DNA from 4 places in the Moorella naiadis (nom. illeg.) genome. Region 2 is predicted to be linked to each of the others. Evidence: riboswitches for the same ligand, from Rfam matches in the RefSeq annotation. Region 2 holds a riboswitch; each other region holds the start of a gene.
The links. Region 2 has a riboswitch for cobalamin ahead of SDD30_RS07900 (S-layer homology domain-containing protein). Riboswitches for the same ligand answer to the same signal wherever they lie in the genome.
Positions count from the first base shown of each region.

Region 1: it holds a riboswitch for cobalamin, as region 2 does, so the genes downstream of both, cobU (bifunctional adenosylcobinamide kinase/adenosylcobinamide-phosphate guanylyltransferase) here and SDD30_RS07900 (S-layer homology domain-containing protein) in region 2, are expected to answer to the same signal.
Region 3: it holds a riboswitch for cobalamin, as region 2 does, so the genes downstream of both, SDD30_RS08625 (ECF transporter S component) here and SDD30_RS07900 (S-layer homology domain-containing protein) in region 2, are expected to answer to the same signal.
Region 4: it holds a riboswitch for cobalamin, as region 2 does, so the genes downstream of both, SDD30_RS14080 (ribonucleoside triphosphate reductase) here and SDD30_RS07900 (S-layer homology domain-containing protein) in region 2, are expected to answer to the same signal.

Region 1 covers NZ_JAXGFQ010000003.1:98,326-105,707, forward strand. The annotation lists gene cobM (precorrin-4 C(11)-methyltransferase) at 1-565, opposite strand, end outside; gene cobI (precorrin-2 C(20)-methyltransferase) at 562-1,275, opposite strand; gene cbiT (precorrin-6Y C5,15-methyltransferase (decarboxylating) subunit CbiT) at 1,289-1,885, opposite strand; gene cbiE (precorrin-6y C5,15-methyltransferase (decarboxylating) subunit CbiE) at 1,872-2,519, opposite strand; gene cbiD (cobalt-precorrin-5B (C(1))-methyltransferase CbiD) at 2,512-3,609, opposite strand; gene cobU (bifunctional adenosylcobinamide kinase/adenosylcobinamide-phosphate guanylyltransferase) at 3,776-4,387, opposite strand; cobalamin riboswitch at 4,500-4,675, opposite strand; gene SDD30_RS02925 (translation initiation factor 2) at 4,706-4,972, opposite strand; gene SDD30_RS02930 (PHP domain-containing protein) at 4,993-5,862, opposite strand; gene SDD30_RS02935 (stage V sporulation protein S) at 5,915-6,232, opposite strand; gene SDD30_RS02940 (TIGR00282 family metallophosphoesterase) at 6,409-7,194, opposite strand; gene SDD30_RS02945 (hypothetical protein) at 7,251-7,382, opposite strand, start outside.
Region 2 covers NZ_JAXGFQ010000009.1:83,864-91,245, forward strand. The annotation lists gene SDD30_RS07885 (uroporphyrinogen decarboxylase family protein) at 1-1,209, shown strand, start outside; gene SDD30_RS07890 (double-cubane-cluster-containing anaerobic reductase) at 1,228-2,373, shown strand; gene SDD30_RS07895 (DJ-1/PfpI family protein) at 2,468-3,064, opposite strand; cobalamin riboswitch at 3,241-3,445, shown strand; gene SDD30_RS07900 (S-layer homology domain-containing protein) at 3,839-5,461, shown strand; gene SDD30_RS07905 (S-layer homology domain-containing protein) at 5,581-7,382, shown strand, end outside.
Region 3 covers NZ_JAXGFQ010000010.1:103,016-110,397, reverse strand. The annotation lists gene SDD30_RS08630 (AIR synthase related protein) at 488-1,252, opposite strand; gene SDD30_RS08625 (ECF transporter S component) at 1,249-1,803, opposite strand; cobalamin riboswitch at 1,948-2,146, opposite strand; gene SDD30_RS08620 (BON domain-containing protein) at 2,419-2,943, shown strand; gene SDD30_RS08615 (B12-binding domain-containing radical SAM protein) at 3,149-5,344, opposite strand; gene thiI (tRNA uracil 4-sulfurtransferase ThiI) at 5,584-6,753, opposite strand; gene SDD30_RS08605 (cysteine desulfurase family protein) at 7,152-7,382, opposite strand, start outside.
Region 4 covers NZ_JAXGFQ010000027.1:26,720-34,101, reverse strand. The annotation lists gene SDD30_RS14095 (iron-sulfur cluster assembly scaffold protein) at 1-79, shown strand, start outside; gene SDD30_RS14090 (Fur family transcriptional regulator) at 84-506, shown strand; gene SDD30_RS14085 (hypothetical protein) at 636-1,019, shown strand; cobalamin riboswitch at 1,257-1,499, shown strand; gene SDD30_RS14080 (ribonucleoside triphosphate reductase) at 1,603-4,920, shown strand; gene SDD30_RS14075 (anaerobic ribonucleoside-triphosphate reductase activating protein) at 5,139-5,834, shown strand; gene SDD30_RS14070 (metal ABC transporter substrate-binding protein) at 6,165-6,989, shown strand; gene SDD30_RS14065 (metal ABC transporter ATP-binding protein) at 7,003-7,382, shown strand, end outside.

The sequences.
Region 1 (7,382 bases), on a different contig from region 2:
CCACGGCCGCCGGGGTCTCTACCCCATAACCCCCGGCCAGTTCCGCCGTAGCTGTAGCTAGGGACTGGCTGCTGAGGAAAAGGCAGAGGCTGGCCCGATGGCGGCTCAGTTCCGGTAGGCTTTCTTGGGCCGGTACCGGCGTCCGTCCCCCCCGTCTGGTTAAAATCAATGTCTGGCTGACGCCAGGGAGGGTGAACTCCCGCTCCACCGCAGCCGCAGCCGCGGCAAAGGAGCTGACCCCGGGTACCACTTCAAAGGGGATGCCCAGCCGCGCCAGAGCGTCCATTTGTTCCTGAATGGCACCGTATAAAGAGGGGTCGCCGGTATGCAGGCGAACAACCATCTCACCCCTGGTAATGGATTGCTGCATTAGGGTTAGGACTTCTTCCAGGGTCAAGGAGGCGCTGTCGTAACAGGTAGCCCCCGGAGCCGCATACTGTAAAATCTCCGGGTTGATCAGGGAACCGGCATAAATCACCACCCCGGCTTCCCCCAGCAGGCGGCGTCCCTTGACCGTAATTAACTCCGGGTCTCCCGGTCCGGCGCCGACAAAATAAACCTTCATGACTGCCCGCCTCCTTTGACGATAATCAAGGACAGGTAGTCCTGTTTCTGCCCCTTACCGGCCGCCAGGTCGCGATTAAAGCTCTCCCCCGGTTGGCCGCAGCGGCTGGCCAGGACCGACTTTTCTGCCACCCCGGCCTCTTGGAGAACCTCGACAATGGCGTCGTAGTGGCGCGCCACCTTCATTAAAACCAAGTTGGGAAAGAGGGACAAGTACTCTTTTAGGGTAGCCGGGTCCCTCAAAGCCGGGATAATGGCCAATGGTTCATCCCCCGTGGCCAGGGGTAGGTTTAGGCCGGCAGCAGCAGCAGCAAAGGAGGTAACCCCGGGCACAGTAATTATTTTAAGGCCCGGTTCTATCCTTTGCAGCCGCTGAACCAGGTAGCTATAAGTACTGTACAGGGAGGAATCGCCCAGGGTAAGAAAAGCGATATCGCGCCCCCCGGCCAGGTGCTCCCGCAGTTCTGCGGCCGCAGCGTCCCACGATTGTTCCAGATACGCCTGGTCGCGGCTCATGGGCATAAAAAGGTTTAAAATTTGCTGTTCCGGCCGGAGAAATTGCCGCACCACCTGCAGGGCCAGGCTCTCTTCCCCCCGCTGGGAAACGGGAACGGCAACGACCGGTACTTCTTCCAAAATCGCCCGGGCCTTCAGCGTCAGCAGGGATGGATCCCCGGGCCCGACACCCAGGCCGTAAAGTGTCCCGTACATCTTGAGCTACTCCTCATTTCTCTTTGATCAACTGGATAATCTGCACCGGGTTTAAAGCCCGCCAGATGTGGGCCTGCCCGGCCGGCTCCAGGCGGGCCAGGCTCGCTGATACGGCCGCTACTTGATAACCCCTGCCCTGGCCAAAGTTCAGGGCCGTACTCAGGGTTGCGGGGGTAACGGCGTTAATAACCATGACTCCACCTGGCAGCAACACTTCATGGCAGGTAGCTAGAATTGCTGCTAGGTGGCCGCCACTGCCGCCGATCAAAACCCGCTCCGGGGCCGGCAACCCCGCTAGGGCGGCCGGCGCCGCACCGGCTACTACTTGGAGATTATTTAAACCAAATCGCCTGGCATTTTCGGTAATAAGGCTACAGGCCACTGGGTTAACCTCAATGGCCAGGACCTGTCCCGGCCCCACCAGCCTGGCCGCTTCGATGGCCAGGGAACCGGTCCCGGAGCCGATATCATAGACGGTCATCCCCGGCCCCAGCCGGGCTTTAGCCAGGGTCAGAACCCGGATCTCCTCCTTGGTGAGGGGTACCCGGTCACGGGTGAAATAGAAATCTGGAATCCCCGGGGTTAGAAAGGGCCAGTCACTCCTGTTCATAGCCCATGAGCACCACCCCTGCAGCCGGCAGAACCGAGCTGGCCAGTTCGGCGGCTGTCAGCCAGATTGTCCCTTCCTTTTTCGTACCCAATTCCCAGCCAATCCACAACATCAGGTCAGCCAGGCCGTGGCTGGCCAGATAGCTCCCCAGGGCTGCCGGGGTATTGCTGCCCCCGGTCAGCAGCGCCAGCTGTACCGACTTTTCCGTTAGGCGGGGAAGGTAGGGGGCCAGGGTTGTCAGGGGGCGCCCGTGGAGGCTCAGGAAAATCGCTCCCTCCCAGCCCCGGCCCAGGCGGGCAAAGGCCAGCTGGACGGAACTGATACCGGGAATAACGGTTATTTTCTCCCCGGGGAATTTGCGCCGCAGCCATCCCAGCAGGCTATAGAAGCCCGGATCCCCGGAAACCAAGACTGCTGTAGGCCGGGGACGTACCTCCTGTAGAAAGGTATATACCTTCTCCAGGTCGCCGCCAAGAACCTGTTTCTCCCGGGGTAGATCCGCAAAGAGGTCCAGCGCCCGGCGACCCCCGACCAGGATCTCCGCCGCCCGGGCTGCCTGGCAGGCTGCCGGGGTCAGGTATTCCGGGGTACCGGGACCCACACCAATGACTGCTAACCAACTTTTCCTAGACATAACTAAAGCCCCCCATTATCTGCCGCGCGGTCGCATCCAGGCCCAGGATCTCCCCTTGGAGGTTCAGGAGGGCTGTACCGATAGTTAAAGCCCCATGGACCAGGGCCGTGGCCCGCTGGCTGGCCAGAGCCGCCAGGGAATCCCAGAAACCCGGTTCCATGGCTGCTCGCTGCAATAACTCCTGGACTGCCTCCACCGTGGTGGCGGCCAGGATCTCTTGTACCAGTTCACGGGAGGCCCCTGCTGCCGCCGCCCGGGCGGCGATAATCTCCTGGCGGGCGTCGGCAATATGGCTGTGGGTATAAAAAATACCGCCCGCTACCTTCACCAGCTTGCCTGCGTGGCCCCAGAGGAGAACCCCCTTGACCGGGCGTTCCGCGCAGGCCTCCAAAAGGTAACCGATAAAATTGCTGGTGAGGATAACGGCGGTGGCCGGCAGGCCATATTTCTCCTCGGCCTGGCGCTGGCCCAGACGGCCCGGCGTCAAAACCAGGGTTTTCCAGCCAGCTGCCAGGGCGACATCGATCTGGGGTACCAGGGAGGTGCGGAAGGCTTCCTCCGACATGGGTTCGACTATGCCGGTGGTGCCCAAGATGGATAAACCGCCGGTAATCCCCAGGCGGGGGTTCAGGGTGCGCCGGGCCAGCTCTTCACCCCTGGGGATGCTAATCTCTAGCTCCATTCCCTGGCCGGCCGGTACCAGGTCAGCTACCGCACTGTTAATCATGGCCCTGGGCACGGGATTAATGGCCGGTTCTCCCACCGGCACGGCCAGGCCGGGCCGGGTAACTGTACCGATGCCAGCACCGCCCCGCAGGACGATCCCCTTAGCTCTTTTCCGGGCGCGGACGTGAACGGCCGCGCCGTCGGTGACATCGGGGTCGTCGCCGGCGTCTTTAATTACTACTGCCTCGACCTCATCAAGATTTTTCTGAAGCAGGGTAACCGGCATGATTATTTTTTCGCCCCGGGGCAAGGTCAGGGAGACTGTATTTACCGTTTCATGCCGCCACAAGGCCAGGGCGGCGGCCCGGGCCGCCGCTGCGGCGCAAGTGCCGGTTGTATAGCCCCGTCGTAATTCTTTGGCCACCGGTTTCTCCTCCAATAATATGGTTAGCTACTTCGGGGGTAAGGCAGGTTCCTTTCAGGCGCTGGTGGCGCCATTATACTTGTGTCGAGCTCGGCCGGCTTCGGGCGCAGCTTTAACTCGGCCTCCGGCCTCAAACAGGCGGCTGCGCTTATCCTCGGTTGGGACGCTAGTCCCCATGAGGGAAGGAGGGTGATAGGTCTTCACCCTTGAGGACTACTGGCAGACCGGCTACAACCAAGTATACTGTATCGGCCTGGCGGGCCAGCTCCTGGTTGGCCAGGCCCAGGAGGTCGCGAAAAAGGCGGCCCAGGGGATAGGGTGGCACCAGGCCCAGCCCCACCTCATCGGTAACGATAATTACCCGCGCCCGGGCCTGGCGGGCTGCGACAGCCAGCTCCTGCACCTTGGCCATAATGCCCGCGATAATCTTCTCCTGCTCATCCTGGCTACCTGCTCCCTCGCCGTCGTAACTACCCAGGAGGTTGGTAAGCCACATCCCCAGGCTGTCCATGAGTAGGGTAACAGCTCTAGCACCTTCTTGTTCTATCGCCGCGGCAACCTCCAGGGGAACCTCCACCGTCCGCCAGCAGGCCGGGCGGCGGCGGCGATGCCTGGCCACCCGAGCAGCCATTTCGGCATCATCAACGGTGGCTGTTGCCAGGTAGACGACTTCACCCCCTGCCCGGCCTGCCAGTTCCTCTGCCAGGCTGCTCTTGCCGCTCCGGCTACCGCCGGTGATCATGATCAGCGGCCCGCGTTCTTCCATTTTGCCATCCAAAATACCCTACCTACCTGAAATGACGTTTACGGCGGCCAGTTCCCGCCGCAAAAATAAACTCCAGCCTCGCGCAAACGGCTGGAGTAAATTCTTTTATATTTCACCCCTAAACGCGAGGGTTCAGCAACAGGCAGGTTTCCTGGCTCCCGGCTCCCTGCTTTCCCTCGCCTTCCCAGTATAACACCAGTGGCTACTTGAGGAAAAACTCCCCGGTTACAGTGGCGCGACCGCTCAGGATTTACACCTGATTCCCTTTTCCCGGCAAGCACCTGTTGTTTATTAAATTTGACTATAGTATAAACCATCCCTCTATACCGGTCAAGCCCCGGGCACAATATGCCCTTGCAGCTTGCCCGCTAAGAATACTAATTCCTTGTTTTTTTGCCAGATGGCCCGGGCATAACGATGGTTACGGGTCTGCAGTTGTTCCTTTTCCCAGCGCAAGCGGTTCACTATTTCCCACTTCTCGACCTCGCTTTTCTCCACCAGGCGCATCAGGACACGCCGGCTGATCCGCAATTGCTCGATCCTGCTTTCCAATTCTTTAATTCGCCGGTAAAGGGCTGCCTGGCTATCATCAGCCAACGGCCCCCACCCCCTCCTGTTCATTTGTTAAAGTATATGCCCGGCGCCCAATCCTTAGTCGCCTGCTCCTTAATCTTTTGCAATCGCTCCATTAACCTTTCCAGCTCAGCCGCATTTAAGGTGCAGGAGCCCAGGTCGGCGTGGGTATCTCCCGGTCGCCCGTGGAAATCGGAACCACCGGTTATAACCAGGTTGTAGGCAGTAGCTATTTGCCGGTAATGCCTCATGACGGCGGCGTCATGATAGGGATAATAAACCTCAAGACCCTGGAGGCCAACGGCTACCAGCCTGGGAATTAGATCATTCACCTGGCTGAGACCCGGGTGGGCCAGGACCGGCAGGCCCCTGGCTTTTAAAATTATCTCCACGGCCCAGGCGGGTGGTACCCTGGTCCGGGGCACGTAAGCCGGGCGCCCCCGCGCTAACAGGGTTTTAAAGGCGGCATCTACGGAGGGTAAATAGCCCTTATGTACCAGGGCGGCCGCTATATGGGGCCGGCCCATGGCTTCACCCCGGACCTCCTGCTCCACATCCGCCACCTGCAGGTCATAGCCCAGGTCCCGCAGCCGGGCGACAATCTTCAGGCAGCGCCGGTAGCGAGCCTGGCGCATAACGGCTAAAAAGGCCAGAAGATCCCGCTGGTGCCAGTCGAAACCGTAACCCAGGAGGTGGACCTCCCGGCCCTCCGCCTCGGTACTTAACTCGATCCCGGCGATTACCGGCAGACCGATTTCCTGCCCGGCGGCCAGGGCTTCCGCCAGGCCGGCAACAGTATCGTGATCAGTTATCCCCAGGGCCGCCAACCCCTTCTCGCCGGCCAGGTGTACTACCCGGGCCGGGGACAGGTGGCCATCGGAGGCTGTGGTATGAGCATGGAGATCTGCAGCCAAACTATCACCCGGTTACTATTTTCTTGGCTTTATTATAACCTAAAAAAGCCTGCTACCTGGCGGTAACAGGTTCCAGATTTAACTTTTCGCTCAACCCGTTGATCCCTGCTGCCCGGGGCTCTATAATGAGCTTGACTGCCGTGCGTTCCTGGCCATCAATCTCGATATCGACAAAGGCCGGGATACAGACTATATCCAGGCCACGGGGGGCCACAAAACCCCGGGCAATAGTCACCGCTTTAATGGCCTGGTTTAAAGCCCCGGCCCCAACCGCCTGGATCTCCACCCCGCCCTTTTCCCGTAAAACCCCGACCAGGGCTCCAGCCACGGAGTTCGGGTTGGACCTGGCGGCTACTTTCAAAACTTCCATAAAGAATAACCCCCCTCATACCTGTCTTTGATACTATCTATTCGCTGTGCAGGGAAAAATTCCTCTTAAAAAGCATATAATTCATTTAAGTTGTAATTACCGCATATACAACTATCCCAGGTATTGCCGCGGGGCCAGCCTTGACCTCCTATCCTAAGCAGGGTATACCTTCAACTTCAGGGGGTACCAGAGTGTTGCAGCCGCTGGATGCCCATAGCCCGGCCGGTGGCAGGATCAATATCCAGAAGTACAGCCTCCAGTTGCACCACCCCGTCCGCAATCTCAAACCGCACTGGTAACTGGGTTAAAAACCGGTGCAGAATGATCTCTGTTTTAACCCCCAGGACGGAATCCCGGGGCCCGGTCATACCTACATCAGTTATGTAAGCCGTGCCCCCGGGCAGAACCCGGGCATCGGCCGTCTGGATATGGGTATGGGTGCCGACAACGGCACTCACCTGGCCGTCTAAATACCTGCCCAGGGCTACCTTTTCTGAAGTCGCCTCAGCATGAAAATCTACTACTATGACCCGCGTTTCCCGCCGCAATTCTGCGGCGAGCTCCTGCCCCAGGCGGAAGGGGCAATCCAGGGGGGGGAGGAAGATACGGCCGGACAGATTGATAACCCCGACTTTTAAATCCTCCCGTACGGGATAAAGGGTATAGCCCCGGCCCGGAGTGCCGGGAGGATAATTGGCCGGCCGGACAATCCGCTCCTCCTGCTCCAACAGGGTCAGGGCTTCCCTTTTATCCCAAACGTGGTTGCCCATGGTGAGCAGGTCAATGCCGCTGGCAAAAAGTTCACCGGCGGTATCTGGTGTGATACCATTACCCCCGGCAGCATTCTCGCCATTGGCTATCACCAGATCAGGCCGGTGTTCCTGGAGTAAAGCCGGTAGGACTTCCCGCACCGCCCGCCGGCCCGGCCGCCCCACCACGTCACCAATCATTAAAATTCGCAACGAAATTCCCCTTAACTTCCCTTGTTGGTTGCTTGCATTTTATTATTCACCTTTGGTTACTTATTAAATACCATAACCCGTCCCTCTTCCCGGAAGGCAATCAGCTGTCTCTCGGAGGTAGTCCCCTTGACACTCTCGAGCATATGGTCGATTAACTCTTCCTGCAGGATTAATTCCTCTTCCATTAC
Region 2 (7,382 bases):
CTTTGCGGTCCGGCCGATGTGGCCATGAAAGCAATTACCGCGCCCCAATTTTTGCATTCTTTACTGGCCTTTTGCACGCAGGCATTAAAGGGTTATGGGGAAGCCCTGCTGGCAGCCGGGGCGGATGTCCTCTGGATTTCCGAACCCCTGGGCTCTTTGCTCTCACCGGCGCAGTTCTGGCAATTTTCCGGCCGGTATATCCAGGAGATATTGGCGGCTTTTCCGGTCATGAATATGCTCCACATCTGCGGCGATACCAGCTATATGCTCAAAGAAATGCTTGCCACGGGTACCCAGGGGTTGAGCCTGGACACCCGGGTTAATCTGGCTATCCTGGTCGCGCAGGTGCCGGATGATGTGGTTTTGATTGGTAATATCGATCCCGTAGGAGTTATGCTGGCAGGGACGCCCCGGCAGGTAGTAAAGGCTACTACCAATCTCTTGGTGGACATGCAACCTTACAAAAATTTTATTATGAGCACGGGATGCAGTTTGCCCTTTGAAGTCACGGCAGAAAATATCAGCGCCTTTATTACGACTGTCAGGGGTTTTCCCTATCTATTTCCTTCCCAGGCCGACCTGCTGGGTTCTTTACGACAGGCGTTACTTAGCGGCGACAGTGAACAGGTAATAACCCTGGCTAAGGAAGGCTTGGAGGGTGGGATGGACGCACTTACCATCCTTCAGGGGGGACTTATCCCGGCCATCAACCTGGCCGGCGAATTTTACCAGCAGCAGAAACTATTTATCCCCGAGCTTTTATTGATTAGCCAAGCCATGTACGCCGGGCTGGAGGTTATCAGGCCGGAACTGGTCCAGGAGCAGTATGGTGCCAGGGGTAAGATCGTTTTGGGTACGGTGCAAGGCGACTTTCATGATATTGGTAAAAACCTGGTCGGCTTGATGCTGGCCGCTAATGACTACCAGGTTATCGACCTGGGCAAAGACGTAGCTCCGGAGGGATTCGCCGCCGCCGTACGGGAATACCGGCCACAGGTAGTGGGCTTATCGGCTTTAACGACCACAAGTATGAAATCTATGGAGAAGATTGTGCAGGTTTTAAAAGACGGTGGGCTAAAAGAGGCGGTAAAAGTCATAGTGGGTGGGGCCCCCGTTACCTCGGAGTTTGCCCAGCGTATTGGCGCCGATGCCTACGCTCCCGACGCTGCGGCGGCGGTGGCCGAGGTAGCCAATTTGATAGATTTATAAGGGTAAAGGAGCATCCAGATGGCCAACCAAGCACTGGCGTATTTTGAAGACTTGCGCGAAAGGAATGTCCTGGAGATCAAAAAAGCCAAAGAAGAGGGGAAAAAGGTAGTCGGTACTTATTGCGCTTTTACCCCCAAAGAACTCATCATTGCGGCCGGGGCCATCCCTGTTTCCCTGTGCGGTACCCGGCAGGAACCCATTCCTGAAGCCGAAAAGATCTTACCTCGCAACCTTTGTCCTTTAATTAAATCCAGTTTTGGCTTTGCCATAACCGCTACCTGTCCCTATTTCCATTTTGCCGACCTGCTTATTGCTGAAACTACCTGCGACGGCAAGATTAAGATGTACGAACTACTGCGGGAATATAAACCTATGCATGTCCTTAATTTACCGCCGACACCTTTGGGTGAAGGAGCGCTGGCTTACTGGTATCACGAAGTAGTTAAGACCAAGGAGCGCCTGGAAAGGGAGTTTGGCGTTACCATTACGGCGATAAAATTGAGGGAGGCAATCCGCCAGGTTAATCAAGAACGACGGGCACTGCTGGAGTTTAACCGATTAAACTGCCATGACCCGGCACCGCTGTCAGGTTTAGATCTCTTAAAAGTCCTCTGGGCTAAAGGGTTTACCCCCGATCTATCTACCGGCACGGCCGCCATCTATCAGGTAATTGCAACGGTTAAGGAACAAATGGCTGAAGGGTTTTACGCAGCACCGCCCGGGACACCGCGACTACTTTTAACCGGTTGCCCGGTGGGCCTGGGTTCGGAGAAGGTAATTAAGCTGGTTGAGGAAGGAGGCGGCGTAGTAGTCTGCCTGGAATCCTGCAGCGGCCTTAAACCTCTGGAACCCTTGATTGATGAGGAGGAAGAACCCCTCCGGGCCATTGCGGCCAAATACTTACAGACACCTTGTTCCTGCTTAACTCCCAATAAAGGCCGTTTGGAATTGCTGGCGCGGCTTATTCAAGAATACCGGGTCGACGGGGTAATCGATCTTACCTGGCAAGCCTGCCATACCTATAATATTGAATCCCATAACATTAGAAATATGATCCAGCAAAAGGCAGGGCTACCGTTTTTGCAAATCGAGACGGATTACTCGACGGGGGATCTGCAACAGCTTAAGGTCCGGATTGACGCTTACCTGGAAATGATTAAATAGGGAGCCCCCTTTAAAGACGCCTGCTTTACCGTAGGCAGCAGGATTGTTTTTGCAGCCATCATTAATTATTATATAATAATTATATAATCTATGGTTAAGCCCCTAGCAAGGAATCGATACCGGCGATCAGTCCAGCAAATTGTCTTATCCATTCTGGATTTCCCCGCCAGGAGGCGGCAGAAACCAGATTGCCATCCCTGTACACATTAGCTAAAGTTTCATTAACTTCGCCCCATATAGCTCCAGCGAGAAGAAGATCGGGTTTAATTCCAGGATAACCTGTACACAGCTTGCCTCTAAGTACGCCGGCTGCTATTAAAATTTGCGGCCCGTGGCAGGTAACGGCTACGGGCTTATTAGTTATAAAAAAATGCTGGACAATTTTCAGCACTCGTTCATTGAGGCGTAAATATTCTGGTGAACGGCCGCCGGGGATAACTAGGCCGATATAGTCTAGGGGATCTACTTTATCAAAGGTAGCAGTAAGAAGGAAATTGTGCCCGGGCTTCTCGCTATAAGTCTGCTCTTTTTCAAAGTCATGAATAGCGGTTTTTACAGTTTCTCCCGCCCATTTACCAGGAGAAACGCTGTGAACGGTATACCTCAACATAGTTAAGGCCTGAAAAGGAAAGCTAGCTTCATAATCTTCTACGTAATCGCCAACCAGCATGAGTATTTTTTTGCCAGGCATGTTTATCCCCCTTTTTATTCTATGCCACAGCTATAGAAAAAGAACGCAGGATGAGTTTGTACCAGGAGAGGAATGATTATACACATCCGCCGAAAAAATAAATCCTGCCAGGCAGGATTCTGGTACGATATGTAGAATACCTAAACCGAACGTAAATAAAATAGCGCAGGCATCAAGGGAAGCCGGTGTAAAGCCGGCGCGGTCGCGCCACTGTAAGGGGGAGCGACCCCACAACGGGCCACTGGTCCGGTAGGCAGCGAGATCTCCGCCGCTAAGGGTTAATTCCTTTTAGTAGGGAAAATGCCCGGGGTGGTGCAGTAAAAGGAGCTGGGTGCCGGACTGGGAAGGTGTGGGGGAGCGGTGAACCCGAGCCAGGATACCGGGTGCTTGCTATCGAGCTGATGCTCCCTACGCAGGATGGGGAACGGGCACACCCCCTGTCTTATTTGGAGCAGGGGTTTTAATTTTATCAGGGTAGGCGCCTGGCCCCGAGGGGCCGGGCTCAAATGCTGCCAGCCGGTCCGGCAAGGGGCTTCCAAAGGAGCAGATAACTGGAAGTCCCCGATGCGCCGGGACCGGTACCTGGACGGCCTATTCTAACCCACCCGCGGAGTATTACGGGGAGGTGTTAGCATGAGGCCGTTTATTCGTTTTAGGTGGCCGTAGGGCGACAATTGAAGGCAGCGGCGATGTTTGCTGCGCCGTTACCGCGGTTGTTGTCAGGGGCATAAAGATAACGTACTTTATATCTCTCAAGGTAAGGGAGGAATTAATATGTCTACTCGCCAGGCCTTTCATCCCGGCGGGCGGCCGGCGGCCCTGGCAACGGCGGTATGTTTAATTATCGGCCTGTTGATGCTCCTGGTGGTACCGGCGTGGGGGGAAGCGGCTGTTTCTCCCTTGATGGATAAAGCAGTGCAATTCCTGCAGCATGATTATTTAAAAAACGGGTTGCTTAACTCAGAAATGGGCGTGGGGTCGTACGCTTTTTACGTGCTGAGACAGGCCGGTGTTGACGCCGGTGCCTGGACGCACCAGGGCGTGACTTTGCGGGAGGCAGTGGTAAAAGCAGTCAGGAATGATCTGGATAAAGGGGGAGAAATACGGGCCAAGCAGTTGGCCCAGGACCTGGCGGCCATGCAGGCGCTGGGGGAAAAGGACCTGGCCGGCCGGTTGCTGCAGGCCTTGAAAAACAGGCAGACCGACAGAGGCTTTGAAGATATCGGGCCGTTAAGCATCTACAACAACATGCCTGCCTTTGATTTTTTAAGCAGGGCGGGGATGCTGGAGCAGATAAACATCCGCCTGGCCAGGAATTACATCCTAGAAAGACAGTATGTCAAGGAACAAAATGCCCGGTACGGCAGCTGGGGGTCGCAGGACGGCGACCAATACTACGCCGACTTCATGGCCACCGCTGAGGCGGTGCGAACACTGCACTATTTGGACCCGCAAAAAAAAGATCTACAGGTGCAGCAGGCCATTCAAAACGGCCTGGCCTGGATGCAGAAGCAGCAAAAGCCTGACGGCAGCTTTATGGCCGGCATGGACGACCCGGTAATTGACACGGCAGAAGTGATGGTGACCTTGAAAACCCTAGGTATGGACCCGACGGCCTGGAAAAGCGGCCCGGGGAAGAGTGCCGTTGATTACCTGAGGGATAAGTCATTGAACGCCGATGGGAGCTTCGGCACCTCGGGAAACACCATGGATGCCATCTGGGTGCTCTGGGCGTGCCTGGCCCTAGAAGGGAAGGCAGGCCAGCCGGCGCAACTACAGCCCGGCCCCCAGGAGGGGCCTACCCGGCAGACGCAGCCCGCTGGAAAAACGACTTTTAAGGACCTCCAAGGCCACTGGGCGGAAGGGGCCGTCAAACGGCTGCTGCAAATGGGAGTTGTTTCTGGTTACCCGGACGGTACCTTTAAACCCGAAGGACAGGTGACCCGCTATGAAATAGCCTCCCTGATGGTGCGCCTGCTAAAGCCGGCGGGGGCCTCCGGGCAAGACCTGTTTATCCTCGATCAGAAGTTTAAAGACAGCCGGGATATTCCCCAGTGGGCCCGAGAAGCAGTAGCTGTAGCCTTGAGGGAGGGGCTCATTGCCGGCTACCCGCAAGAGGATGGCGCCCTTGTTTTTAAAGGGGAAGATCCGGTAAGCCGGGCCGAACTGGCCGCCGTGATGGCCCGGATAATTAAAAAGAAGGGCGGGGAGGTGAGGCCGAAGGAGCTGGATTTCACTGACGCGGGCCAGATACCGGCCTGGGCGCAAGAGGCCGTAGGGGTGGCTTATGCCCAAGGGGTTGCCGGCGGCTATCCCGACCGGACCTTCCGGGCGGAAAGGAAGGTGACCAGGGCGGAAGCAGCCGCCATGCTGCTGCGTTTGGCTGAGGTGCTGTAAGGGGGCAGCTAAAAGGCCCTAGAAGACAAAAGAAGGCGTTTGTTTCTGCGGGGGACAAGTTACTATGGTAAAATTTGGCGAGGCTCTCCAATGAGAACACCGTAAGGGGGTTCGGGAAGTTGCATAACCATCGAAGGGCAATTAAAAAGTTAAGCCTGCTGCTGGTTTTACTCATGGCCGTAACCCTTCTGGCGCCGGCGGTAAATGCCGGCGCCAGCGGGGTATCCGGCTCACCGGCCAACAATGCCGTGCAGTTTTTGTACAATGAGTACGCCCAGAAGGGGATCAATAATTCGGACTCCGGGGTCGGCTCTTACGCTTTTTATGTATTAAGACAGGCCGGGGTAGATGTCAGCACCTGGGTGTATAACAGTAAAAACCTAGAAAATACCGTAGCCGATACTGTTTACAGCGACTTGCAAAACCAGGCTAACGTCAAGGCCAAAACCCTGGCCCAGGACCTGGTGGCCGCCCAGGCGCTGGGGCGAAACGATCTGGCCGATCAGCTGGCGGCGATTTTGAAAAACAGGCAGACGGAAAGCGGTTTTGACAACAGCCTTTTCAGCGACCTGCCGGCCTTTGACCTGCTGGGCCGGGCGGGCAAGCTGAGCGTTGTCAACGCCGCTTACGCCAGGGATAATATTTTAAGCAATCAACTCACCGTGTCCGCAGATGTGTACGGCGCCTGGGGCGGTAGCTGGACAGATGCTAATGGCCTACACTATTTCACCGACTTTATGTCTACGGCAGAGGCCCTGCGGGCGCTGCACTACCTGGATCCCAGCGGCGGCGATGTTGCGGTTCAGGCGGCCGTTTATAATGGGCTCGAGTGGCTGAAAAAGCAGCAGCAGGCCGACGGCAGCTTTAAGGCCGGTTGGGACGACCCGCTGGTAGACACCTGCGAAGCGATCCTTACGGCCAAGACCCTCGGCCAGGACCCGGCCACCTGGCAGTCTTCCTTGGGGAAGAGCCCCGTTGACTACCTGCTGAGCGGCGCGGTCGTCAACCAGGACGGCTCACTGGGCACCTCAAAAAACGCCATGGACGCCACCTGGGCGCTCAGCGCCTGCAATTTACTGGACATTAAGCCTGGTTTTTATCTTGACCCAGTGCAAGCCACTTTGAGCATAGGCACTCAACAACAATTCCGCGCCGTCTGGCAGGACGCCTACGGCCAGTCTGACGTGACCCAGTGGGCCGCCTGGTCCGTAGCCGATACCGGCATCGCCAGCGTTGACGACAGTGTTTACAAAGGGCAGGTTACGGCGAAAGGTGCCGGCCAGACGGTGGTTAAGGCCGTCTATAACGGCCTGACGGCGGCGGCTACGCTGACCGTGCCGGCTCCCCCCAGCGGCGGCGCTGCCGCTACGGCGGTGACGGTGGGGATGGCCGCCGTGGGCATGAACAACGAACTGCTCTACGGCCCGTCCTACGTAATGGTGCCGCAAGGAAACAAATGGGGCCTCACCGCCCTGGGGGCCCTGGAAGCCGCGGGCGTCTACTACCATACTTCCACCTGGTCTTGGGGCGTCCTGGTCGATGACATCGCCGGGCAGGCCAACAGCGGCATGGCCGGCTGGATGTACGCCGTGAACGGGCAGATGCCCTCCTTTGGCCCGGAAAAGTACAATATTAATGAGGGCGATAAGATTATCTGGTACTACAGCAAGAGCATGGACCAGCAGCCCCCCACATGGGACGAACTGGTGAGGTGGGCTTCCGGCGGGGGCGGCCAGACAGCCGGCCTGCCTGCCGCAGTGAGCGATTCCGTTTTCAATGAAGCCATGGCTGGCGCAGCTTCAACCGGCCGGGTAGTACTGCAGGCAGGCGCCGACCAAACCGTGCTGGCCCTGACGGTGGATCATGTGGCTAAGATAATTGCTGTCAACAAACCCCTGGCCGTCGCCGTTTCCGGCGTACA
Region 3 (7,382 bases), on a different contig from region 2:
GGACAAAAAAGGAAAGGCATAATAACCTCCCCATAACCTTTAGCTGCCGGGGCATAATAGTAGTAACAGCGGCGAGGGGGAATGAATATGGCTGACGATAAATCGCTACGGGAAAAGGTATAGAGGAAAAATCCATCTCGGAACTTTCATCGGAACACGGGGTACATCCACCCCAGCTCAATCGGTGGACGGCCCTGGTTATTAAAGAACTACCAAGCCTGTTTACTGATAGACATAATGAAGCCGCCGCTCCTTTTCACCACAGGAGTTTCTTTATCTGGCAAGGCTTCTATTAACCGATATAATTCATCCTGGGCTACGCTCACCATTAGCCACCTTCCTTTCAGCCAAAATCTGTTATTTTGCCGCTTCTTTCCACCATTTTACCCCAGGGCTGACATTTTATCAATATTGCCAGCTACTCGCGCTGATCCTTTATCCTTTCGTCTTTTGCCCTTATTTCAGGCCTTCAGCCGTTGTGCGAGTTTTAATTTTCCAGGGTACCCAGGAGGCAGAAGGGTTTTTCCGCCCGGCGCCCCGCGGCCTCCAGGGCGGCCCGGTCGCCGGCGGCGAGGAGGCAGGTGGCGGGGCCGGCCGACTTTAGCAGGTCCAGCTCCGGGAGGCCAGACCTCCAGTCGATTTGCAGCCTGTATAATGCGGCCAGGTCCCGGGCCTCGGCCAGGATGCCCCGGGAGCCGGCGGGGACGATTTCCCGGATACCCGGCTGGTTGAGGAGCAGGCGCACGGTTTTCAGGTCTACGATTTCCGGGTCGTCGAGGAAGACCTCGGTTCCGACCTTGGGCCGTCCCAGGAGGGCCAGGGTATCGCCGGCAGCCAGGCGTCCCATTAACAACTCCGCGGTTGTTGCCAGGCCGATGACGGTGATCCCTATCCCGGACTGGGTAGTGGGGACGTTTTTTTCGCTGCTGCCGGTGAGGGCTTTCTCCGGGTCGATGCCCAACGCTCGGATCTCGTCGGCCACGCCTTCCCGGATGGCCGCGCCTGCAGGTTCCGGCTCCACGCAAAGGGTGTTGGCAATGCAGGCTGGCCAGGCCCCGGCCGCCAGGACTTTCATCAGGGCCACCCTGGCGGTAAAACGGCCCAGGACGTACCCGGGCACGCGTACCACGTCGGCTACCTTGGGGCCGATAGCCCCGGCGGAGTCGCAGGCGATCACCAAGGACCTTTGCTCATCCAGGTCCAGGATGATCAGATCCCGGTAGCGGCGGGGGGAAAGGGTGGCCGGGGTCATTTCCCTTCACCTTTCCCCCGGCCGGCGGCATAGCTGGCGGGAAATACCCGGCGCAGGCTGGTAAAGGCAGCCGCTGCCAGGGCGATATTCAGGGCGGAAGCGAGCAATAAGGGCACCACCATGGCCAGGAAGAATGCTTTGCCGAACCCCGGCAGGGGGATGAACAGCGCCGGGAGCAAAAGGCCGTTGAGGGCTATTCCCACCCCTATTCCCAACCAGGGGGAAAGGCGGTAAAAGAGAGCAAAGAGGGCGACGACGGCGGCCATGCCGGCGGCGATAACCAGGTGGAGGGGCAGGGTGAGGGGGAACCCGGCGGTAAAGGCGGTGAGCAGGTGCCCCAGGGCTGCTATCAGGGCCCCATCGGCGGGCCCCAGGATGAGGGCGCCGAGAAAGCCGGGAAAAGAATCGAAGGCCGGCGTGCCGGTGATGCTGGGTATTTTTAGATTAGCGCCCACAGTTGACAGGGCGATGAGCATGGCCAGGGTGGCTAGGCGCCTGGCCGTCCAGCGACTTGCCTTGCCGGTCGAGGGAGATACTGCCGGTTTCGCCATGTTTGCTTCACCTTCCTGATATGAAGATTTTGTCAGTGGCAATCCGGGGGGCCGGGTCGCCCCCAATTAAAAAGTCCCCAGCCGTCTTCCGGCTGGGGACTTTACCATCATCCCCGGTTGCTTCTCCCCTTTCCTGGCGAAGGTGAGAGGTCCCATGGACAGGCAGGTCTCCTGGCTCGCGCTTCCTTGTTTTACGATGCCTTCCCGGGAACTATCCCAGTGGCGTTATATCGTAAACTCCACGCTCACAGTGGCGGGACCGCGCCGGATCGCAGCCTGAAAAGGCGGTTACCGGACTTCCCTATTCTTCCCCTTCCGGGACACCTGTCCATTTTCCATATATGGCTGTCAATTATTAATATAATCCACCACCAGGCTTTTGACAAGTCCTGTTTCCAAAACCTACCCTGGAAAGTCCATGACAAATTTGTCGCCGCGAATAGTATTGGGGCTAAGTTGTCCGTTTATTTCTGGCGGAAAAGGCCAGCTCTGGCCGGGTTACCCTGGCTCGCTAGCCAATTGACCGCACCGGTGAGCGGGGCGCGGAAGCTATATAGAAACTATATAAATGACGTCCCCTGCCCATGAACTTGCTGTTGCCGGGGTATACTAGATTTGATTGATAGCAAGGGAGTGGGCATGATGGACGATGATGCTTCTTTACGGGAAAAGGTGCGGCAGCTCCTGCGGAAGGATAAGGACCTGCGCAGTTACGGTTTGAATGCCGACGTGATCGAGGGCGAGGCCCAGCTCCAGGGCATCGTCGATACCCTGGGGGAGAAGGAGCGGGCCGGAGGGTTGATCAGTAAAGTGCCTGGGGTGAAAAGTGTGGCCAATGCCGTGGCTATCAGCACCGACGGTGCCGTCCGGGACGAAGACGTGACCATAGAGGTTGCCGAGGAGCTGGACCAGGACCCGCGGGTGGACCTGCGCCATATTGGCGCCGAAAGCGTTGGCGGCCACGGCACGGTGGTTTTAAAGGGCCGGGCGGAAGACCCGGCCGAGATGGAGGCGGCCCGGGAGGCGGCATTTAAAGCCCGGGGTGTAACCCGGGTAGTGAGCCAGGTTAAGGTAGGGGGAGAGGAAATGAGCCTGGAAAATATTTTCCACAGCCAGGTGAATAACGATAGGGAAGAGTAAGGTTGAATCAGCTGCGGGAGGGCTTTCCTCCCGCGGCTCAATTTATATTTATTGCCATTTCACCTGGATAATATTAAAATAGTATCAAGAAATAAAGATGTACGTTGTTGGGAGGTGATATGATGACGTGGGAAGAGGTAAGAAGGCTTTTCCCAAATAAATATATACAAGCAGGTGTGATACTTGATTTAAAAAGTTTGCGGGTCTATTTCGGGTCTATTTCAATGAGGGGTAAATAATATACCCTTGTCTCACTTCCAGGGAGGCCGTAGTAAAAGAAGGTCAGGGTCGGGTCGTCGTGTTCCGGCCTCTCCGGGTGGCAGGGGAAGAGTTCGATAAAACCGTGACGGCGCAGGTTTGCCGGGGCTTCTTTCGCGAGCCCTGGTATATATTTTTCTATGGACCGGGGAGCGGTTATCCGCACCATGTAATTTGCACGCTCCTCATCTGTCAGGGGCGAGGGCGGCACCCAGTCCGGGAAGTTGCGGCTGCAGTCGCGGCTGAGGAAATCGAATTTCAGGAGCTGGTAGAAGCGATCGAGCTGAGCCTGCGTAAGGTTACGTAAGCACCCTGCTCGTGCCATGATGGCAGCAGGCTGTGCTGCTTCTGTAGGCCTGTGCGCTGGCTCCAGTTTGCTAGGTGTTTCTCCTGGTCTAACCTTTTCCAGCCCGGCCTCGGGGATGGGGATTTTACCGGGACCGGCGGGGGGATTCCCATGGCTGCCTGCCCCATGAATGTTGCCGGCTCCATTCCGGAGGCTACCATGATAATCTGGTAAGGGTTGTATGACGATCCTCGTGGCGATTCCCCGGGTCAGGCTGATGGCAAAGGCCGCCAGGTGGTTAAAGAGATCCCGCTGGCTGTGGCCGCGGCGCAAGAAGCCCTTTGCCTCCCACCAGGCGGCCAGGGCCTCGTAGAGGGCGAAGTAGCTGCCGTCAAAGGCGGTGGCGGCCAGGTAGGCAAAAGCGTGGTCGGCCAGGTGGCTGTTGCCGTAATACTTGAGGAGGTCTTCAATGACGTGGAGGCGCAGCATCTCATCGTAAGCGATGGCGCTGTTGGCCAGGACCTGGTAGGGCGGCCGGTCGAGGAAGAGGTAGCCGAACTCATCGGCCCGGGCGCGTAGGCTCGTGCCTTTCAGGAGTTTCAGAAAGCCGAGCTGGATCTCGTGGGGTTTCAGGGCCGCTACGGCGTCGAAGCTTTCGCCGACTCCTGTGTAAGTTTCCCCGGGCAGGCCGGCGATGAGGTCCAGGTGCAGGCGAATGTTGCCTGCTGCCTGCAGGCGGCGGATATTGGCGGCCAGTCGTTTCCAGTCCTGGCGGCGATTACAGCGGGCGTTCACCCTGGCGTCAATAGTCTGGACGCCGATTTCAAACTGAAAGAGGCCCGGTGGTATCCGGCTTAAAAAGGAAAACATCTCGTCGTCCAGGTGGTCGCCGGCGATTTCAAAATAAAAGCGGGCTTTGGGCCGGAGGGAGAGGAGATACTCCCAGAGGGCCAGGGCCCTTTCTTTATGGGCGTTAAAGGTGCGATCGACAAACTTAATCTCCCGTACCCCGGCCGCCAGCAGCCGCGCCAGGTCCTCCTGCACCCGTTCCAGGGAGAAGTAGCGCACTCCCGTCGTGGTAGAGGAGAGGCAGAAGCCGCAGGCGAAGGGGCAGCCGCGAGAGGTTTCGTAATAGACAGTACGCTGCCGCAGGTCGTTACCGCTAGCAGCCAGGTCTTCTGCGTAGGGAAAGGGAATAGGGTCAAGATCTTTATGGCGAAGGAGAGGGCTGGTCCCCGCCCCCTGGCGATCGGTAGCCAGGGTGGTTTCCTGGCCGGAAATAGTACCGGGCCGCGCCGGGGGGCTGGCGAACGGGGCGCCTGAAGTGGATAAAATACCCGGAAAGATAACTGAGGCCGGCGGGTTGATGACAACCTTCCCATCCTGCCGCCAGGCCAGGCCGGGAATGGCGGCCAGGGGTCCTCTGGGGACGCACAGATTTTCACCCTCAACCGCACCCGGCATAGTACCTGTGATCAATTGCTCCATAAGGGCGCGGAAGGGTACCTCCCCCTCGCCGATGATGATCAGATCGATTTCCGGATGCTGGGCGAGAAAGTCCTCCACCCCAAAGGAGATTTCCGGGCCGCCGCAGAGGATGGGTAGGTCCGGCCGCACCTTCTTCAGAATAGCCGCGACGGCCAGGGTGGACTCCAGGTTCCAGATATAACAGGAGAAAGCCACCAGGTCGGGCCGGTGGCGGTAAATAGCAGCAGCGATATGCCCGGGGTGGTCGTTAATGGTGAACTCATCCAGGACGAAATCTAGGGGCAGGTCGCGGCAGCAGGCCCGCAGGTAGCGCAGGGCCAGGTTAACGTGGATGTACTTAGCGTTGAGGGTGGTTAACAGAATACACAAGGGCTGATCGTCCTTTTTTAGGTTGACGTTAATATCCGTTACTGGCTGAAACCTGTTCTTCGAGAAGCCCCTCATGGGGGAGGGGTTAATTCCTCCTCACCACGAAACTAAGAAAATGCTGTCTGAAGAGCTGGCGGGTACAGGCGGAAGGCGACTGGGTTCGAGGCGTCTGATACTTCTGCGAAGCCGTAGCGAGGCAGCGGTGGGAGAAGAAGCCAGACGGTACCTGGCATATCGGCTTACATACTTGCTTCGGGCTCCACCGCTAAGATTTCCAGATTCCCCAGGCACTCCTTGACGAGCTCCGCCACGGCCAGGTTTTCTTCGGCCGCCGCCACCCGTGCCAGGGACGGCCGGGTGGCCGGGTGCCTGGGGACGAAAAGGGTGCAGCAGTCTTCGTAGGGCCGGATGGAGATGTCGTAGGTGCCGATGCGCCGGGAGACCTCGATGATCTCGCTCTTATCCCAGGCTACCAGGGGCCGTAGGACCGGCAAGTCGACTACCTGGTTGATGACGGCCATACTCTGCAGGGTCTGGCTAGCCACCTGGCCCAGGCTTTCTCCTGTCAGTAAGGCCAGGGCGCCTTCTTGCTCAGCCACAGCCTGTGCAATACGAAACATCATCCGCCGCATGATGGTGACGTAGAACTCCTGCGGGGAGTACTGGCGGATGGCCTTCTGGATATTGGTGAAGGGGGCGATAACCAGGCGCAGGGGGCCACCGTAGCCGGCCAGGACCCGGCAGAGGTCGAGGACTTTTTCCTTGGAGCGCTCGCTAGTAAAGGGGAAGCTGTAGAAGTGGAGGGCCGTTAGCTCCAACCCCCGTTTCATCCCCATGTAGCCGGCCACCGGGCTGTCGATGCCACCGGAGATGAGGAGCAGGCCGCGGCCGGTTACGCCTACAGGCAGGCCGCCGGGACCGGGGATGGTGCGGGAGAAGATGTAAGCCCCTTCGTCGCGGATCTCCACGTAAATATAGCAGTCAGGATGGTGAACGTCCACCCGCCGCTTCGGGCTGTGGCTGAGGAGGTAAGCCCCCAGCTCCTGGTTGACCTGGGGCGAGGTTAAAGGGAAGTGTTTGTTGGGCCGCTGGGTTTGGACCTTGAAGGTGGTGCCGGGGGTGTCCGCCAGGACGGCCAGGGCTTTCTCCTTGATGGCCGCCAGCTCCAGGGGGGCGGTGACTACCGGACTCAGGGAGACGATGCCAAAGACCCGCCGCAGCCGCCGGCTGACGGTTTCCAGGTCGTCGTAGAGCTCGACAAAGATGCGGCCGAAGGTTTTACGCATTTTATGAGGCGGCAGGTCGGCCAGGGCGCGGCGCATGTTGTCCAGGAGTTTATCCTCGAAGTAAGGGCGGTTATTACCTTTGAGGCTGATTTCGCCGTAACGGACCAGGAGAGATGTATACATGTGATTCCTCCGAAAATAGGGTTCTACCAAAAATGGATATGACTTACATTATCGCTGCGGGGCTGGCGGCTACAGGCTCCAGGCTCCGGTGGTTCTCGGCTAGCAAACTATACGCTCAGCCTTCCTCGGCGGCGGGGGTGGCTTGGTTTTATCCCTTTGATCAATCATAACGGGGCGTGGTACTTCTATTTTCTAAAGCCACGTTACGATCCCCATCCCGTTCACCGCCGCCGCGCTACGGCTTCGCTAAGTTTGCTGGCGCCTCGAACCAAGTCGCCTTCCGCCTGTAGCCGCCAGCCCCTGCCTCCACCTGCATTTTTATCCTTCGTGGCGGGGACGGCAGCCACCATGAGGGGCTCCACTAAAAATAGATAGGCGAAATAGGAGGTGTGGCTTCCTTACAGCGACCATAATTCTTGCACACATTCTTTAAAGGCAGCCACGGTGGGTTCTACCTCTTCCGGCCGGTTCAGGGCGCCCAGGCTGAGGCGGATGGCCCCCTCCTGGCGCCAGCGTTCCAGGTGCAGGGCCTGGAGGACGTGGCTGGCGTCCTGGTGCCGGGAGTGGCAGGCCGAGCCGGTGGAGACGTAGACGCCTCGCTGTTCCAGCATGTGGGCCAGGACCTCGGC
Region 4 (7,382 bases), on a different contig from region 2:
GCACTGCTCCAACCTGGGCGCCAGCGCCCTGCATGAAGCCATTCGTAACTACCAAGCTAAATTGAAAGCAGGTGGCTAGAAAAATGTCTGCAATGGTAGTTTTCGATGTAGAGAAATTTCGCCAGAGCGAGCGGCGTTTAACGCCCCAGCGCCAGGCGGTACTTAAAGCTTTCCTGGAATTATCCCGGGAACACCCCACAGCAGAATCTATTTACCAGGCGGCGCGCCGCTATTGCCCGACGGTAGGGGTAGCCACTGTCTACCGCTCATTAGATCTCTTTGTCCAGATGGGCCTTATTCAAAAGGCACCGACCCTGAATGGAACGGCCCGTTATGAGACTCAAAAAGTGCCGCATAATCATTTTGTCTGCCTCAAGTGTGGCCGTATTTTCGAGTTTCATAAAGAGCAAAGGCCGACAGTAGATGAAGAGATAGAAAAAAAGGGTTTTCAGGTCCTTAATGCCTCGACGATCTTCTTTGGTTATTGCCCCGCCTGCCGGGAATAAAATGAGCAAGAATGGCCAGCATTAGAAAAGTCTAATCGAGCCTTAATGCCCCTTTAATAGAGGCGGCTTATTATATCCTTGTCGGGCGATAAACCCGATAAAATCCAGCCCGGAAAGGGGTAATGTTCGATGAACAAAAAGTTGCTGGCCTCAGTAGGAACGGGTGTCATGCTGCTCGGTTCGGTAATCGGCATTAGCACGGCCTACAGCCAGGCAGCCAAGGCGGCACCTACCACTCCACCACCGGCGATAGTCCAACCGGCTCAGGTCCAGCCGGCCCAGACACCGGAGGAAAAAGCTGTTGGGACCGTCGACAAGGACAATTTACAGGTGCAACAGGGTTCACAACTCCAGGATACCAAGGGTACGGATACGGAAAAGGGTACCGCTGCCGAAGAAGCAAAGGGTAAAGAAGTAAAGACCAAAGAAGAGGCCAACGAGAATTTGCCTGGTGGCGGTCACAGCGACCCCCAGGGGGCCAATGTTGACCATCAGTTCAATGGTGTGGAGTAAGCTGGAACATACAGCAATATCTAGCAGGTAGCAAAAAGAAGCAGGGCGGTATAGTTACCGCTCTGCTTGTCTATTTCTTTATTGCGGAGGACAACCTGGAGCAAGCTTTTACTCCAATGACCGCCCGGACGTCAGGGCCGGGGTCCCGGCCAGAAGGAGGGAGATTCTTTTACGGTTAAAGATAATTTTACTGGCAGGAACTTTCCTTGTTGTGCCGAACATTATTATAAAGATAAAGCAAAAGTAAATCCGATGGGTGTCAGGGAAGCCGGTGCAAAACCGGCGCGGTGCCGCCACTGTGAGGGGGAGCACCTGCTAATGGGGCCACCGGGACCGCATTCAGCCGGTTTTAATCCACCGCTAAGGATTTTTTATATTTAAGAGTTTAGCGATGGGTATTTCCTGCTGAATGTTGGCCCGGGAAGGCAGCAGGAAGCGTTGAACCTGAGCCAGGAGACCTGCCCGTGGGATTTCACCGTTAAGCCACGGCCATGGTGAAGGTGAGGTGGGGGAAAGTTTGCCCCAGCTACGCCGGCGTGGCTGGGGTATTAATTTTGGTCGGCGAAAGGGGATTGATTAAACTATGATACCCAGGAAGATCATTAAGCGCGACGGCCGGGTGGTGGACTTTGCCGAAGAGAGAATTATCAACGCTATTTATAAGGCGGCAGTAGCCGTAGGTGGGCAGGACCGCCGCCTGGCCAGCCGGTTGGCCAACCAAGTAACGGCCTTACTGGCGGAAAGATTTGTCAATAAGTTGCCTACCGTGGAAGATGTCCAGGACCTGGTAGAAAAGGTCTTGATTGAGAACGGCCACGCCCGGACGGCCAAGGCCTATATCCTTTACCGGCAACAGCACGCCGAGTGGCGGGATTTTCGCCGCCTTATGGTCAACGTCCAGGAAATGGTCCAGGGCTACCTGGACGGCCGGGATTGGCGCATTAACGAGAACAGCAATATGAATTACTCCCTGCAAGGATTAAACAACCATATAATTGCCGCCGTCAGTTCCAGATACTGGTTGGAAAGGGTTTACCCGCCGGCTATTCGCGAAGCCCATGAAAAGGGCGAGATACATATCCATGACCTGGGATTGCTGGCGCCTTATTGCTGCGGCTGGGACCTGGTCGATTTGCTGGAAAGTGGGTTTGCCGGCGTGGGACAAAAGGTGGAAAGCGCGCCGCCAAGGCATTTCCGCACCGTCCTGGGGCAGGTTGCCAATTTCTTTTATACTTTACAGGGAGAAGCTGCCGGGGCCCAGGCTTTTTCCAGTTTTGATACTTACCTGGCGCCTTTTATCCGTTACGACGGCCTTGATTACCGGGAAGTCAAGCAGGCCCTGCAGGAGTTTATTTTCAACCTCAATGTACCTACCAGGGTGGGTTTCCAGACGCCCTTTGTCAACCTGACTATGGATGTAGTAGTGCCGCAGATGATGGCCAGCGAGCCGGTGATCATCGGCGGTGAGCGCCGGAAGGAGTGTTACGGTGACTTCCAGCAGGAGATGGACTGGCTGAATATGGCCTTTTGCGAGGTCATGACGGCGGGGGACGCCAGGGGCCGCATTTTTACCTTCCCCATACCCACTTACAACATCACGTCCGGTTTTCCCTGGGATAGCCCGGTGGCGGACAAGATCATGGCCATGACGGCCAGATACGGCATCCCCTACTTCGCCAACTTTATCAACTCCGATTTAAAGCCCGAGGACGTCCGCAGCATGTGTCTCTTCCCGGAAGAAGATATTTTGATTAGAGAAAATGGGACCATCCGGAAATTAACTATTGGAGAGCTTTTTGAACAAAACAAAGGACAGCAGCTTGACCATGAGTGGTTTGAGGTAGATAACCATGTTGAGTCTCTTTCCCTAAACCCTAAGTCAGGTAAATTAGAGTGGGTGGAAATTAAAAGATTGCTTAAGGTTACTGATCGAGCTGTTGTTCATATTCGAACCAAAGATGGTAAAACTATGAGCGTCTCTCCAGACCATTTAGTGGCCGTATATACAAAAGATGGCATTACAACAAAGAAAGCCTGTGATATTGCTACCGGCGATTTTCTTTTGGTGATGCGTGATGGCTCAAGGGCTCTAAATCAAGAGACAGAATTTGTCTCCAAAGAATTAGCTTGGTTTATGGGGTTATTTGTGGCTGATGGTAATTATTTATATGACTCACGGGAACATTGGAAAAAACGGCATAGAGGAGTCCAGATTAATTTTAATGAAAAGGAACAAGCACTAATTGAAAAGACCAAAACTGTTGTTCGTCGGCTTTTGAATTATGATATGAAGTTTATTCAAGACCCTCGCTATGAGAACTCTCTAAGAGGATATATATATAACAGCGAGTTTGCTCGTACATTAGAAGAAAAGTATCAGGTTCATAAATATGGTAGTCTTCCTAAATGGATTTGGTCTGTATCTCCAGAAATAATCTTATCTTTCATTGAAGGGTTCTTCGATGGTGATGGCTATACCGATGGAAAGGAGATTCATATTAATGACCAACGGCTGGCAGAAGAACTAAATCTGCTTCTGCAATTAGTAGGGATTAGTACAACCTATATAGTAAAACAAAACTCCCAGGTAATTCGAATACAACACGTTTTAGGGCGCGGAGCAAGGGGAGACAGGGTAATGCGAGACAAGCTGCACAATAATATACCTGAATTTCTGGTGGAACAGAAATATATACGTTCTGAAGACGGTGCAATGCTTTATCAAAGTTACGGATGTAAAACTGTAGGATTTTCCACAATAGATAGATGGGGTATTACTACCGAGACGATAGAATGGCTTCGCAATGCAGATTTTGCAGTAGTAGAAGTAGCCGATTCAACCATAGAACAGCTTGATTATGAACAGGTTTTTTATGATATAGAATTGGGCAAGAATCACTATTTTGTTCACTCGCAGGGTAATATTACGCACAACTGCTGCCGCCTGCGCCTGGATAATCGGGAACTCAAGAAACGCGGCGGCGGTCTTTTCGGCGCCAATCCCCTTACGGGGTCATGCGGCGTGGTGACCATAAATTTGCCGCGCCTCGGTTACCTTTCCGCAACTAAAGAAGAATTCTTCAGCGGCTTAAAGGGCAGGATGGACCTGGCCAAAGAGAGCCTGCTTTTGAAGCGTAACATCCTGGAAAAGCTGACGGAGCAGGGGCTTTATCCTTACTCCCGGTTCTACCTGCGGCGGGTTAAAGAACGCTTCGGCAGGTACTGGGAGAACCATTTCAATACCATTGGTATCGTGGGCATGCACGAGGCCCTCTTAAACTTCATGGGGCAAGGCATCGAAACCCGGGCGGGGAGGAGCCTGGCCTTAGAAATACTGGACTTTATGCGCTCCGTCTTAACCACCTACCAGACAGAGACCGGCCAGCTCTTCAACCTGGAGGCCACACCAGCGGAGGGTACTTCTTACCGCCTGGCCCGGCTGGACAGGCGCTTTTATCCCGATATTATCACTTCCGGTGCCAACGAACCGTATTACACCAATTCCACCCATTTGCCGGTCGGCTACACCGACGACGTTTTTACCGCCTTGGAGCATCAGGACGAGTTGCAGCTCAAATATACCGGCGGCACGGTCTTGCACGCCTACCTGGGGGAAAGGGTGACTGATACCGCCACCTGCCGCCGCTTTTTACAGACGGTGATGGATAACTTCCGCCTGCCCTATTTCACCATTACGCCCACCTTCAGCATCTGCCCCGAGCACGGCTATCTTTCCGGCGAGCAGTGGACATGCCCGGAATGCGGCCGGGAAACGGAGGTCTGGAGCCGTATTGTCGGCTATTACCGGCCAGTGAAGAACTGGAATAAAGGGAAGCAGGAGGAGTTCCGGGAACGGCAGAGCTTCCGGCCTGTCACCGGCGGCGAACAACCCGGCCGCTAGGTGGTCCAGGAAACGCCGGGCAGGAGGGATCCCGGCACAGCCCTGTGAAAAATTATGCTGGCCTGCTGTTGCCCGGCTGGAAACAGGCGGGTCCACCAGGCCTGGCAGGTAAAAATTACCGGGTAACCCGTATAGCCGCCAGGCATTCATTAAGCTGCAGGGCCGGAGCAGAGTGCCGGGAATAGCCCGGGAGACTGTTTTAAGGGGGGGCGGTACCCATAACCATTAGAGGCATCCAGCCAACAAGCCTAGTGGACTTTCCCGGCGAGGTTTGCACCACCCTTTTCCTGAGCGGATGTAATTTCCGCTGTCCCTGGTGCCATAACGCCGACCTGGTGCTACGCCCGTCTACCTTACCGGAAATAAGCGTTGAGGAGATCTTCGGCTTCCTCAACCGGCGCCGCTCCTGGGTGCAGGCCGTTTGTATCACTGGAGGTGAGCCAAGCCTGGCGCCGGGGCTGGAGGAATTCATTCGCTCCCTGAAATCCAGCGGTTTTAAAGTCAAATTGGATACTAACGGCACCCAGCCTGGCGTTATCGCTAGGCTGCTGGCGGGGGACCTCCTGGACTATGTGGCCATGGACGTGAAAGCTCCGCTGGCGAAGTACGACCTTTTAACCGGCACCAGGGTAGACCTTGAAGCGATCAAGGAAAGCATCGCCCTCCTCAAAAACAGCCAAATTGCTTGCGAACTCCGTACTACGGCAGTTCCCGGCCTGTTACTGGAAGAAGATTTTTCGGCCATAGGCCAAATGCTGGCCGGGGCTCGGTACTATGTATTGCAACAATTCCGGCCCGCTGGAAACCTATTGAACCCCGGCTTACGCGAACTCATTCCTTACCCGGAAATAACTTTAAGAAATATTGTTACTAAATTACAACCTTTTTTTGCCAAGGTGGAAATCAGAAGCTAGAGGTTCCGCAAAAAATTTGCGGGAGCGGCGCCACCAGGTTTCCAATTAAAAAAGAAGGGCGGCTCTGATTGCACCGCAAGAAAATTTATTAGGAGGGGGCAGGAGTTTTTGAACCAGTGCCGAATATAACTAACTAGAAAATTAGCTGGCAGGGAGCCAGGATAAGGAGCCAGCCTTAATTTGTAGGAAGAGAACCATGGAGGTTCTGCGCCGGCGCGGAGCAGTTTCCATGGTTTTTTGTTTGCCGGCAAAGTCGGGGCCATTTATTTAAAGAAATGGGGGTTAGATGTCATGTTTTCTGTAAGGACTAGAAGACCAAGGGGCCGTTTAGTGACTGGTATCGTTTTATTGATCCTGGCGCTATTTATTGCTACCGGTTGTGATTCCCAACAACCGGGCAGCAAATTTAAAGTGGTAACCGGGACCACCCTCTTAATGACGGCCGTCCAGGAAGTGGGTGGGGATAGGGTGGAGGTAAAAAATATTATTCCGCCGGGTATTTGCCCGGGTCATTTTGACATCAAACCTTCGGACGTGGCCATGCTCGGCCAGGCCAGGGTTTTTTTGATGCATGACTGGCAGGGCCAGCTTTTCACTAAAGAACTAGTCGCCTCGGCAAAAAATCCCGGCTTAGAAGTGGTGTCAGTAGCAATCAAGGGTAACTGGATGGCGCCGCCGGTCTGGCAGGAGGCCTTGCGAAACGTGGCCGGCATCCTCGGGGAGAAAGACCCGGGAAATAAAGATTATTACCAGACTAACGCCCAAAAAGCAGTTGACCAGACGGCTAAAGTAGCCCGGGAAATGCAGGGCCGCCTGCAGGCGGCAGGTGCCGGTAAGGTTACAGTTCTCTGCTCTAACCAGCAGGAGGGTTTTGTCCGCTGGGCCGGTTTGCAGGTTGCCGGTACTTACGGCCGTCCCGAAGAACTAACACCGCAGCGGGTGCGAGAACTGGTGGACAAGGGCCGCCAGGCGGGAGTGAAGTTGATCATTGATAACCTTCAAAGCGGGCCGGAGGCCGGCGCGGGCATTGCTAAAGAGCTGGGAGTCCGCCGGGTTACCCTCTCCAATTTCCCCGGCGGCCTGCCCGGGACCGATAAATGGGAGCAGGCTGTGCAAAAGAACGTAGAATTGCTCCTGGCGGCCTTCCCCAAATAGGGGCAACAGGTCTATGGCAGCGGTGATTATTAGCATTAAAAACGCCGTCGTATCCTATCGTGAGGATGTGGCCCTGCGGGGCGTGTCCCTGGAAATCAGGGAGGGAGAATTAATAGGGGTCATCGGCCCCAATGGCGCCGGGAAAACGACGTTGCTGACGCTGATCAATGGTTTGGGGCACCTGCTCCGGGGGCAGGTTTGGGTTTTAGGCCGCGACATAACCCGCGGTTGCCCGGCAGACCTGCGGAGCAGGATCGGTTATGTGCCCCAGTTGCCGGCCATTGATCCCCGGATGCCGGTGACAGCCAGGGAGGTAGTTATGATGGGCCGCTACGGCCGTCTGGGGTTTTTCCGCCGGCCCGGCCCCCGTGACTGGCGCAGGGTTGACGACCT